3 regions of the Erwinia sp. 2186 genome follow, and region 2 is predicted to be linked to each of the others. Evidence: riboswitches for the same ligand, from Rfam matches in the RefSeq annotation. Region 2 holds a riboswitch; each other region holds the start of a gene.

What was found. Region 2 has a riboswitch for thiamine pyrophosphate ahead of thiB (thiamine ABC transporter substrate binding subunit). Riboswitches for the same ligand answer to the same signal wherever they lie in the genome.
Region 1: linked by a shared signal. The riboswitch ahead of tenA (thiaminase II) and the one ahead of thiB (thiamine ABC transporter substrate binding subunit) in region 2 are both predicted to bind thiamine pyrophosphate.
Region 3: linked by a shared signal. The riboswitch ahead of thiM (hydroxyethylthiazole kinase) and the one ahead of thiB (thiamine ABC transporter substrate binding subunit) in region 2 are both predicted to bind thiamine pyrophosphate.

The regions. Positions count from the first base shown of each region.
Region 1 covers NZ_CM173824.1:1,908,986-1,913,169, reverse strand. Annotated here, with positions in the region: gene ACXKZG_RS08755 (FAD-binding oxidoreductase) at 1-685, shown strand, start outside; gene ACXKZG_RS08750 (TonB-dependent receptor) at 838-2,112, shown strand; TPP riboswitch at 2,231-2,335, shown strand; gene tenA (thiaminase II) at 2,401-3,096, shown strand; gene ACXKZG_RS08740 (ABC transporter ATP-binding protein) at 3,093-3,842, shown strand; gene ACXKZG_RS08735 (ABC transporter permease) at 3,839-4,184, shown strand, end outside.
Region 2 covers NZ_CM173824.1:3,998,220-4,002,403, forward strand. Annotated here, with positions in the region: gene ACXKZG_RS18740 (sugar efflux transporter) at 1-577, opposite strand, end outside; gene sgrR (HTH-type transcriptional regulator SgrR) at 823-2,484, shown strand; TPP riboswitch at 2,520-2,626, shown strand; gene thiB (thiamine ABC transporter substrate binding subunit) at 2,668-3,654, shown strand; gene thiP (thiamine/thiamine pyrophosphate ABC transporter permease ThiP) at 3,630-4,184, shown strand, end outside.
Region 3 covers NZ_CM173824.1:1,649,555-1,653,738, forward strand. Annotated here, with positions in the region: gene ACXKZG_RS07500 (potassium transporter Kup) at 1-1,603, shown strand, start outside; gene ACXKZG_RS07505 (hypothetical protein) at 1,787-2,050, opposite strand; gene ACXKZG_RS07510 (hypothetical protein) at 2,040-2,162, opposite strand; TPP riboswitch at 2,456-2,558, shown strand; gene thiM (hydroxyethylthiazole kinase) at 2,594-3,379, shown strand; gene thiD (bifunctional hydroxymethylpyrimidine kinase/phosphomethylpyrimidine kinase) at 3,376-4,176, shown strand.

The sequences.
Region 1 (4,184 bases), 2.1 Mb from region 2:
TGCCAATGCCTTTGCCCGCTCGCCAGGGCTGGTGAAACGCCAGCTTGCCCTGTTCGCCGCACCAATCCCGAGCTATTTCACCCATCTGAACGGCAACTACCAGGCCACGCAGCATGCGGTGATTAGCGTGATTGCGGAGCAAAGTGAAGGCCTGTGCAGCGGACTGTTAGAAAAGTATCGCGGCCAGAATGCCGTGCGCCAGACGGCGGACGAGGCGCGTGAAGCCAATGCCTCCTTGATGGAATATTGCTGGAACCATACCACGCTGCATGCGCTGAAAGTGGACAGCACCCTGACCTATTTGCAGACGGCGTTCAATTATTCCACCTATCGTCAGCAGATTATTACGATGGCGGAATTGTTCGGCGATGAAGTTATTTCCCATATTGAATTCCTGCGTGACAACGACAGCAATATCACTGCCAGCGGATTACAATTAATTCGCTATTCCAGTGAAGAAAGATTGAACGAAATAATGCAGATATTCCGCGATCATGATGTAAAAATAAATAACCCTCACGTCTTTACCATTGAAGAAGGTAAGCAAGGGGAAATTAAGGCCGAGGTGGTTTCAGTTAAAAAGGCGCTGGACCCGGCAGGACTGCTCAACCCAGGCAAGCTGCAGGGTTGGGACGTGCGCGACACGCTGGAATTACCAAGCGATCCGCTGTCACTGAATAAATGAAATCGCAATAAAATTAATTACAGTGCGTAAATAACCTGCGTAGCTAAAATAACGCGCTCGCCACTGGACGGTTTTACCGGATACCCAAAAAAAATTACTCAGCAAATTTTGCTGCGGGCAGATCATTTTCAAATTTTGACAGGAAGCTATTGATGAAAACAAAGAAGGTCAACTTTGCGCTAAAGTTGGGTGTACTCGTCGTCTCTCAGGCTTTATTAATGGGTCACGCGCTGGCTGCGGCACCGGTTTCGGATTGTGATGCCGGCGTCGCCGATTCACTGACCGAAATGTTTACCTGCGGCTCGGTCCATGGCAGCCTGCGCAGCCTCTATTATTCCACCCACAACGCCTATTTCTCACCGGGCTATTCGCAGGATACCGTCAGTTACGGTGGCAGCGTGAAGTACGCCACGGCGGAATATTATGGCCTGAGCCTCGGCGTCAGCGGCATTTTGCAACGCGGCATCTCGCATAACGATGACCACCTGATCGGTGAACTGGGGCCAAACGAGACCGGCGTCGGCGAAGCCTATCTGAGCTGGCACTATCAGGACTTCCGCATCACCGCCGGTGACCAGCGTATCAATATCCCGTTTATCGGCGACTACGACTGGCGCATCACCCCGATCCTGTTCCGGGGTGTGGACGCCAATTATGGCGACAGCGACAATTTCCTGCACGCCACCAAAATTACCCGCTATAAACCCTGGGGTGACGATCAGTTTCTCGACACCACCGCCTACACCGACGCCGATGGCCGTACTAACGGCATGTGGGGCATCGGCGGCGGACGTGCCCTGAAGCTGGATGATAAAAAGCTGACCGGCCAGCTGTGGTACGAAGAATACAATAACTACACCAAGATGGTTTACGCCGACAGCTTCCTGTCGTGGTCGGAAAATCCGTTGCAGCCAAAAATTGGCGTGCAGTTTATTCGCGGCCTGAGTCAGGGCGACGCGCTGGCGGGCGAAGTAAACAGCACCAGCTACGGCGCGCAGTATGCGATGAATTTTGTGCCGTCATTGCGCTGGTCACTGAACTGGGACCATATCGCCGCCAGTGAGAATGCCTATGGCAACGGTGCGCTGGTGACGCCTTATGCCCATAACACCTCGTCCGGCCAGTATTTTGCCCAGCCGTTCTTCACCAGTACCCAGGATTTGGGGAGCGGCAACGCCTACTCCACCGATCTGAACTGGACCGCCAACAGCAATATTTCCCTCGGCAGCCGTTACTCCTTTATGGATTTGACCGCCAGCGCCGGCGCGTCCAGCAGCAATCAGTCGGAGTACCTGATTTACGGCACCTACAGCTTTGATGGCGTGCTGAAAGGGCTGAGCCTGACCGACTTTGTCGGCGTGCAAACCACCTCGACCTCTGACAAGAACTTCTGGCAGAACCGCTTAGCGTTAGAATATGATTTCTAAGCCAAAACAGGCTTAGTGGCGCTTAAACAACGGCTTTCGCAAGAAGGCCGTTTTTCATTATGACGCCAACTCGGCTGCCAGCCATCGATTGTAATCAAAAAGTAAATATCGTATAACAAGCCTCTCCGAGGGGTGTCCTTTATGGGCTGAGATGGCGACGTTAGCCGGACCCTTTGAACCTGATCTGGGTCATGCCAGCGAAGGGACGGGTTGGCAATAGCATCACTTTCGATCGTTGCCTGTTCATACCTCTGCACGCCCGGATCTCCACTCACTTTTGGAGGTCCCATGTCTGACAACATGTTTTCCCGTGGTCTTTATGGCCAGCTTCGCCAGCAGGCCGCGGCTGACTGGCAGCACTACGTTAACCACCCTTTTCTTCAGCAGTTGGCCCAGGGCACGCTGCCTGAAAGCGCGTTTCGGCGCTATCTGACCCAGGACTACCTGTTCCTGATCCATTTCGCCCGCGCCTATGCCCTGCTGGTCAGCAAGTTCCGAACCCTGCCAGAAATGCGTGCCGCCACCGCCTCGCTGAATGCCATCGTCGCCGAGCTGCCGCTGCATGTCGGTTACTGCACGCAGTGGGGCATCAGCGAAAGCCAGATGCGCAATGAACAGGAAGCGCCCGAAACCCTCAACTACACCCGCTATGTGCTGGATATCGGCCAGTCCGGCGATGCGCTGGATCTGCTGGCCGCACTGCTTCCCTGCGTCGCGGGCTATGCCGAAATAGGCCTCGGCTTGCTGCACAATCCCACCACCGTCACCGAAGGCAATCCCTACCGCTCGTGGATCGCCAACTACGGCGACGAAAACTATCTGGCCAGCGTTCAGCGGGCGATAGATCTACTGGAAACGGTTGGGGTTCAGCGCGGCGCACAAAGTCGTCTGCCGGAGCTTTCAACCATCTTCACCACCGCCACCCGGCTGGAAAGTGCCTTCTGGCAGATGGGCCTGAATGCCAGTTTGAGTAACGTGGTATGAACAGTCATGACATTGCCCGCGGCGTGATCCCGCCGGGGATTGAGGTGCGCGATCTGACCCTGCGCTACGGCGCACGGACGGTGTTTGAACGGCTGAATGTCGATATCACCGGCGGTCAGTTTGCCGCGATGCTGGGAGCCAGCGGCGTCGGCAAAACCAGCCTGCTGAAGATCATAGCCGGGCTGGCGCAGCCGACGGCAGGCACGGTCACCGGCAGCGATGGCCTGCCGGTGCAGGGACGCGTGGCCTATATGGGGCAGAAAGATCTGCTCTATCCGTGGCTGACCGTTCGCGACAATATCAGCCTCGCCTCACGCCTGCGTGGCGAGAAGCCCGACCGCGAATGGGCCGATGAGCTGACGGCGCGCGTCGGCTTAAGCGGGTATGGCGACAGCCTGCCTGCCGGGCTGTCCGGCGGTATGCGGCAGCGAGCCGCGCTGGCCCGCACGCTTTATCAGCGTCAGCCGATGGTGCTGATGGACGAGCCTTTTTCAGCGCTGGACGCCATTACCCGCACCAGTATCCAGACCCTGGCCTCAGCGTTACTGACCGGCCACACGGTGTTACTGATCACCCACGATCCGCTGGAGGCCTGCCGCCTTAGCCACCAGCTGTTGGTGCTGTCTGCGGCCGGGATTGATGATTCGCATCAGATTGCCGGACTGCCGCCACGGGCCCCTGACGATCGGCACCTGTTGCAGAGCCAGGGTGAATTACTGCAACAGCTGACCCGGGCGGCAGGATGATATCCGTAAAAGAATCGGCCTTTGGCCGCTGGCGGCGTGGCCTGACGGTGTTTATCGGCCTGATTGCCGTCTGGTGGGCAATCACCCGCAGCGGCGTTCCTGCCTTCCTGCTGCCCACGCCGATGTCGGTTGCCGACGTCCTGTGGACCAGCCGCGCGTATCTGGCGGCGCACACGCTGGTGACCGCGGCGGAAATCGTCAGCGGGCTGGTCGCCGGCGTGTTGCTCGGCGCCATCCTTGCGCTGTGCATGATGTTCTCCCCCCGCTTACAGCGCTGGCTGATGCCGCTGGTGCTGACCAGCCAGGCCATACCGGTTTTTGCGCTGGCACCCTTGCTGGTGC
Region 2 (4,184 bases):
GCAGCGCAAACCAGATCAGCGCCACACAGACCACAAACAGTCCGGCGGCAATCAAAAACATGGTGGTGAAGCCGTAATTCAGCGCCAGCGCAAAGGACAACGGCGGCCCGACTACCCAGGCCAGTGACAGTTGGGCACGCATCACCGAACTGAACATCACCACCTCTCGGGCCGAGCTGTCAGCATATTCGCGGGCAAGGGCAAAGATTTGCGGCATTGACACGCTGGCCAGCGCGGAGAGCAGCACGCCAAAGGTAATCAGCGTCAGATAGTCACGGTTGAAGGCAAAGATCAGCGCGTTGCCAATCGCCATCACGCAGCAAAACAGGATCAGCATGCGGCGGTCGCCCCGGTTGTCCGAGCGCTTTGCCAGCAGAATGCTCACCGCAATGCCGGCTATCGCATTGATGGTGTAAAACAGCCCGACCCAGAACGGACGAACGGCCACTTCACGGGTCAGAAACAGACTAAGCGTCGGAGCCTGAAGCGCACCCGCCACGCCCACCATAAACGACACGGCCATAAAGGCGACGTAAACAGGATTGATACGGCGACGGCGCGTGAGGAGCGATTTCATAGCTGATCCTTCAAAAAAAGTCGCCACAGAGGTGAGTCGACAAACAGCAAGCATAGAAGAAAACATGGAGCAGCGAAAAAAGCCAGCAAGGTATTAACCCGGCTGGCTGGTGAAAGGCACCATACTCAGAATCATCAATGTCAGAGCGCATTCGAAGAATGTCTCCCGCTCTTTCATCTGCGGGCATTATCGTCCTAATATAAGGAAGAAAAAACAGACTGCTTTCTGATAAGGCTTCCTCTTTTATGTCTTCTGCCCGCTTACAACAACAGTTTATCCGCCTGTGGCAGTGCTGCGAAGGCCAGCCGCAGGAGACCACGCTCAACGATCTGGCGGTACAACTGAGCTGCTCCCGCCGGCATATGCGCAATCTGCTGAATGCGATGCAGGAACAGGGCTGGCTGGACTGGCAGGCTGAAGCCGGGCGCGGAAAACGTTCAAAGCTCAGCTTCCATTACACCGGGCTGGCATTGCAACAGCAGCGGGCGGAAGAGTTGCTGGAGAACGATCGCATCGACCAGCTGGTGCAGCTGGTGGGCGATAAAAACGCGGTCAGACAGATGCTGATCTCGCATCTTGGCCGCAGTTTCCGCCAGGGGAAACATATCCTGCGGGTGATGTACTATCGCTCGTTACTGAATCTGTTACCCGGTACGCCGCTGCGTCGTTCTGAAACCCACCTTGCCCGTCAGATTTTTAGCAGCCTGACGCGGATAAATGAGGAAAATGGGGAAATCGAAGCCGATATTGCCCACCACTGGCAGCAGCTTTCTCCGCTGCACTGGCGGTTTTATCTGCGCCCGGCGATCCACTTTCATCATGGCCGTGAGCTGGAGATGGCCGACATTATCAGCACCCTTGAGCGACTGAAGCCCCAACGCCTTTATGCCCATTTCGATCGCATTGAGTCCTCGGCGCCCTGGACGCTGGATATTCATCTGCATCAGCCCGACAACTGGCTTCCCTGGCTGCTGGGCAGCGTCAGCACCATGATCCTGCCAAAAGAGTGGCCATTCCTCGCGGACTTCGCCCGTCAGCCGATTGGCACCGGCCCGTATGCGGTGGTGCGCAATCAGACCACCCAACTGAGGATCCAGGCGTTTGATGACTATTTTGGTTACCGCGCGCTGATTGATGAAGTGAATATCTGGGTGCTGCCGGAAATCAGTGATGAGCTGGTTTATGCCGGGGTTAAGCTGGAAGGCAAAGGGCTGGAAGAAAAGTCAGAAGAGAGTCGTCTGGAAGAAGGCTGCTATTTCCTGCTTTTTGACCAGCGATCCGAACAGGGTCGCGATGAACACATCCGTCGCTGGGTCAGCACGCTGTTCAACCCGATCGCCCTGCTGAATCATGCCGGTATTGGCTATCAACGCTACTGGTTCCCGGCTTATGGCCTGCTGCCGCGCTGGCATCATCGCCGCGATATGGCTGCCAGCCAGAAGCCCGACGGGCTGACCACCCTGACGCTGACCTGGTATAACGATCACGTCGAGCATCAGGGCATCGCCAATGCGTTACGGCCGATCCTCGCCGAACAGGGCGTGGAGTTGATCACCCAACAGGTCGATTATGACGTCTGGCACCGTGGCGAAGCCGAAAGCGATATCTGGCTCGGCAGTGCCAACTTCACCCTGCCGCTGGAATTTTCGGTGTTTGCGCTGCTGTACGAAATCCCGCTGGTGCATCATTGCGTCACGCTGGACTGGGAAGAGGATGCGCAACGCTGGCGCGAACAGAAGCTGCCGCTGGCCGACTGGGGCAAGCAGCTGATCAACACCTGGACGCTGCATCCGCTGTTCCATCACTGGCTGCTGCTGGAAGGTCAACGCAGTATGCGCGGGGTCAGAATGAATATGCTGGGCTGGTTTGATTTTAAATCCGCCTGGTTCGCCCCTGACGACGCATGATGCTTTCGTTACCCAGCGGAAATCACTAGAATAGGCCGTTCTCAACGGGGTGCGTTCGCGGTGTTTCACTGCCAGCGCTGAGACAAACCCGTCGAACCTGATCCGGATAATGCCGGCGTAGGGATTTGAGACTCTCCAGATTGCTCAGATCCTTTGCGACACCTAACTTTCAAGGAACGCAAAGTGTTAAAAAAAGTTCTGCCTTTACTGATCCTCGGCACCTTCCCGGCCTTCGCGGCTAAACCCGTCCTGACTGTTTATACCTACGACTCTTTTTCCGCTGACTGGGGACCGGGTCCTGCCATCAAAAAGGCGTTTGAAGCGGACTGCGGCTGCGAGCTGAAATACGTGGCGCTGGAAGACGGCGTCTCGCTGCTTAACCGTCTGCGGATGGAAGGTAAAAACAGCAAGGCCGATGTGGTGCTGGGCCTCGATAACAATCTGCTGGATGCGGCGGAGAAAACCGGCCTGTTCGCACCAGGCCAGGTCGATACCAGCAAGGTCACCGTTCCGGGTGGCTGGAACGATAAGACCTTTGTGCCGTATGACTACGGCTGGTTCGCCTTTGTGTACGATAAAACCAAGCTGCAAAATCCGCCCACCAGCCTGAAAGAGTTGGTCAACAGCGACAAACCGTTGAAGATTATTTATGAAGATCCCCGCACCAGCACCCCGGGCCTCGGCCTGCTGTTGTGGATGCAGAAAGTGTTCGGCGATAAGGCACCGGAAGCCTGGCAGAAGCTGGCGAAGAAAACCGTCACCGTTACCAAAGGCTGGAGCGAAGCTTACGGGCTGTTCCTCAAGGGTGAAGGCGATATGGTGCTGAGCTACACCACATCTCCGGCTTACCACCTGATTGAAGAGAAGAAATCGCAGTATGCCGCCGCCAATTTCAGCGAAGGTCACTACCTGCAGGTAGAAGTGGCCGGCCAGCTGAAAAGCAGCAAACAGCCGGAGCTCGCGCAGAAATTCATGAAATTTATGCTGGATAAACCGTTCCAGGACAGCATCCCAACCGGCAACTGGATGTATCCGGTGGTGAAAAGCACCCTGCCTGCCGGTTTCGATACCCTGACCGTCCCGTCCAACTCGCTGCAATACACGTCACAGGAAGTCGCCAGCCAACGTAGCCAATGGATCAGTGCATGGCAACGCGCCGTCAGCCGCTGAGTGCTGGCCCGTTAGTGCCCGGTGCGCTGGCGGCGACGCTGCTGGTCGCCGTGGCCCTGACCGCATTCAGCGCGCTATGGCTGAGTGCGCCGGCGATCCACTGGCGGGATCTCTGGCAGGATGACTATCTCTGGCACGTCCTGCGCTTCTCCTTCTGGCAGGCCTTTCTTTCCGCGGTACTGGCGGTTGGGCCGGCGATCCCGCTGGCCCGCGCACTTTACCGACGCCGCTTCCCCGGCCGGGACACGCTGTTAAGACTCTGCGCGATGACGCTGGTGTTGCCGGTGTTAGTGGCGGTATTCGGCATCCTCAGCGTCTATGGCCGCACGGGCTGGCTGGCCGATCTCTGCGCGTTGCTGGGCATTCCCTATACCTTCACGCCGTATGGCTTGCAGGGCATTTTGCTGGCGCATGTGTTCTTTAATTTGCCGTTAGCCGCGCGTCTGCTGCTGCAGGCGCTGGAACAGATCCCCGGTGAGCAGCGCCAGCTGGCCGCGCAGCTGGGATTACGCGGCTGGAACCATTTCGTG
Region 3 (4,184 bases), 2.3 Mb from region 2:
GCTATTAGTACGTAAGGATAAACGGCGACCGCTGGTGCTGTTTGCCGGGCTTTTTGGTGCGGCGCTGATCTATGGCGACGGTGCGATCACGCCAGCGATCTCGGTACTCTCTGCCCTTGAAGGGCTGACCATCATCCTGCCGGAATCACAACCCTGGATCCTGCCTGGCGCGGTGGTGATCCTGCTGGCGCTGTTTGCCATTCAACCGCTGGGCACGGCGAAGATTGGCAAAGTCTTTGGTCCGATTATGGCGCTGTGGTTCGCGGTTATCGCCGGCCTGGGCATCTGGGGGATTGTGCAGCATCCTGCGGTGCTGGTGGCGCTCAACCCGATGTACGGTATCGACTTTCTCTTCTCCAACGGCATCGTCAGCTTTCTGGTGCTCGGCGGCGTATTCCTTTGCGTCACCGGTGCGGAAGCGCTGTATGCCGATATGGGCCATTTTGGCAAAAAGCCGATCTGGCTGGCCTGGTTTGCTATCGTCTTTCCCAGCCTGCTGCTCAACTACGCCGGACAGGCAGCGTTACTGCTTTCAGGTGCTGACGTGACGCAAAATATCTTCTTCCGGCTTTGCCCGCCGGTATTACAAATCCCGCTGGTGATCCTCGCCACTCTCGCCACCATCATTGCCAGTCAGGCGATTATCAGCGGTGCGTTTTCCATGACCCGTCAGGCAATTCAGCTAGGCTGGCTGCCGAGGCTGCGGGTTAAACAGACTACCGAAGAGAGCTACGGGCAAATCTATATCGGGGCGATTAACTGGTTGCTGATGGTGGTGACCATCTTTCTCGCGGTGTTCTTCAAATCTTCCGACAAGCTGGCAGCAGCCTATGGCATCGCCGTGTCGCTGACGATGATCATGACCTCCGGGCTGTTGTATGTTGCGATGCATGAGGTGTGGCGCTGGAACCGGCTCACCAGCCTGCTGATTGCCGGCGTGTTCTTTGTCATCGACCTGTGCTTCCTGGTCGCCAATATGAGTAAGGTGTTCGAGGGTGGCTATATGCCGCTGATCCTGGCGCTGGTCGTGTACGGCGTAATGCTGCTCTGGCACCGCGGCGTGGAAGCGGCGAGCAGGGCGGTGCACGAAAAATTTATTCCGGTGGACGACTTCCTGGCCATGCTGGAAGAAAAAGCCATACCCAGAGTACCGGGCACGGCGGTGTTTCTGACGCGGGAGAAAGAGGGCACGCCGCCGGTGATGCAGTGGCAGGTGAAGCGAAACGGCTCACTGCATGGGCACGTGCTGTCGCTGACGATCGCTATCGACAACGTTCCGCGCATCAATGCCGACGAGCGCTTAACCGTCACCCAGCTTGCGCCGGGCTTCTGGCACGCGCTGGCGGTGTATGGCTTTATGGAGCGGCCCAACATCCCTGCACTGTTACGCTATCCGCAACTGGATAACTGCGAGCTGGATACCGAGCATGTCACCTATTATCTGGGCCATGAAAACATCATCCCACGCGAAGGTAGCGGCGGCCTGCCGGCCTGGCAGCGCGTGATTTTCAGCTGGATGGCGCGCAACGGCATGCATGTGACCGACTACTACTACCTGCCCAGTGACCGTGTGGTGGAGATCGGTCGCCGCATCCCGGTGTAGCGGTGGAATGTTGATCTGATTACCGCCTGGGGGATGGTAAAGAAAAGCGCCATCCCCCTGGCGGCTGATAGTCGCTTGAGGAAGAGAACACCCAACTCAAGACGCTACTTGCCGAAGCCAGGCTGGATAAGCAGGCGCTTCAGGTGGCTCTTCTGCGCATCACCAAAGGGGCGCTGGAGCGGGTCATCTGACTTTCTTAAAGATGAGCAGGATCAATGGGACGCATACCGCGAAGCCTAATAGAGAGCCTAACGCTGAATCGGAATGATTTTGCGATAGCGCCTTAGCAAACCAGGTGCATTGAGAGGATGTAAATTCCCCTCCCTGGCTCATTGTCTCCGAAAAGTTAAGAGCGAAGACAAGATCGAAGTAAAGCACTAAAACGTAATACGCAACGCAGAGCAGCGCGATACTCACCCACCTTATCCAGAACTTCTTATTCATCATCGTAAGTGCAGTATTTCATTTCTTCTACATGGGATTCGAAAATCTGGCGTTGCTCGCCGTCTGCGTTAGCCAGCCGTTCCACGCTGTACGAATCCTTCAATAATGCGGTCACGGATAGGGTGATCGTATTGCTGTATTTCTGCATAAGTCCCTCTACTTGCTATAGAAATAATCACAGCGGTCATTTTACAAACATTAACCACATGCACAACAAGTATTAGATTTAAGCAAAACTGCTGATCCTGCTAATTGAGCGTTGACTCTAATCCTGGGGGCAGGTCAGGTGTGATAAAGCGGGTATAGAACTGCGGTAATCTTCTTACGCGAAAACCACTGCGGTAGGCATGTGGACACAGGCTTGTGCCAGCAAGCCACTTCCCGTAATCTGGCGGCTGATAGCACGTAGTTAATGACTCGGGGTGCCGTTTCTTTCCAAAGAAAGGGCTGAGAAAAACCCGTCGAACCTGAACTGGATAATGCCAGCGGAGGGAAGTCAGATGCCTGACCGCATCGCCTTCTTGATCGCCGGTTGGGAGTTGTACCATGAACCAACCTCATACCTTTGTCGCGGCGGATGCCGTGGCGTCGCTCCACCTCTTCCGTGAAAAATCGCCGTTAATTCACTGCCTGACCAACGATGTGGTGCAGACTTTTACTGCCAACGTGTTGCTGGCGCTGGGCGCATCGCCGGCGATGGTGATTGATCCCGACGAAGCCGCGCAGTTCAGCGCCATTGCCGATGCCGTGCTGGTCAACGTCGGCACGCTCACCCATTCCCGCAGTGCAGCAATGCTGGCTGCCGTGCACGCGGCCGGAAAGGCGCAGCGTGCCTGGACGCTGGATCCGGTTGCCGTCGGCGCATTGACCTTCCGCACTGAATTCTGTCAGCAGCTGCTGGAACACCGTCCTGCGGCTATTCGCGGCAACGCCTCGGAAATCATGGCGCTGGCGCGCCAGGCAACCTCCGGGCGCGGCGTCGACAGCCTGCATGACTCGGCGCTGGCGCTGGACGCCGCTCGTCTGCTGGCCAGCACCACCGGCGCCATCGTTGCGGTCACCGGGGAAACGGATTACGTCACCGATGGCCAACGGGTGCTGGCTGTGGCTGGCGGTTCGCCGTTGATGACCCGCGTGGTCGGCACCGGCTGCGCGTTGTCGGCGGTGGTGGCCGGATTTGCCGCGGTGCCTGGCGACCGGTTAACGCACGTTGCCAGCGCCTGCCGGATAATGAGCCTGGCAGGCGAACGCGCGGCGATGGCGGCAGCGGGTCCCGGCAGTTTTGTTGCGCTGTTCCTCGACGAGCTGTTCACTCTGGAGGTTCAGGGATGAAGCGCATCAACGCACTGAGCATTGCCGGAACCGATCCCAGCGGTGGCGCGGGCATTCAGGCCGATCTGAAAACCTTCTCGGCGCTGGGTGCCTATGGCACCACCGTGATCACCGCGCTGGTGGCGCAGAATACCTGTGGCGTGCAGTCGGTTTACCGCATTGAGCCCGACTTTGTCGCGGCACAATTACATTCCGTGCTGAGCGACGTGCGCATCGACAGCGTAAAAATCGGCATGTTAGCCAGCAGCGATATCGTCAAGGTGGTGGCTGAAGGACTGAAGGCCTCGTCCGTGCCGTGGATTGTGCTGGATACGGTGATGCTGGCGAAAAGTGGCGATCCGCTGCTTTCGCCGACGGCGGTTGCCACGCTGCGTGAGTGCCTGTTGCCGCACGTTTCACTGATCACGCCAAATCTGCCGGAAGCGGCGGCGCTGCTGGAGTGTCCGGTTGCCACTAACGAAGATGAGATGCGGCGACAGGGAAGGGCGCTGTTAGCGCTGGGTTGCCAGGCGGTGCTGATGAAAGGCGGACATCTGAGCGATGCCGAAAGCCCGGACTGGCTGTTCAGCCGCCAGCTGGAGCAGCGTTTTACCGCGCCGCGCGTGCCAACAAAGCATACCCATGGCACCGGCTGTACGCTTTCCGCTGCGCTGGCCGCGCTGCGACCCCGGCATGATAACTGGGTGTCGACGGTGCAGGACGCCAAGGGCTGGTTACAGGGCGCGCTGGAGCAGGCCGATTCGCTGGAAGTCGGCAAGGGCATCGGCCCGGTGCACCATTTTCATCGCTGGTGGTAGCGGACGAT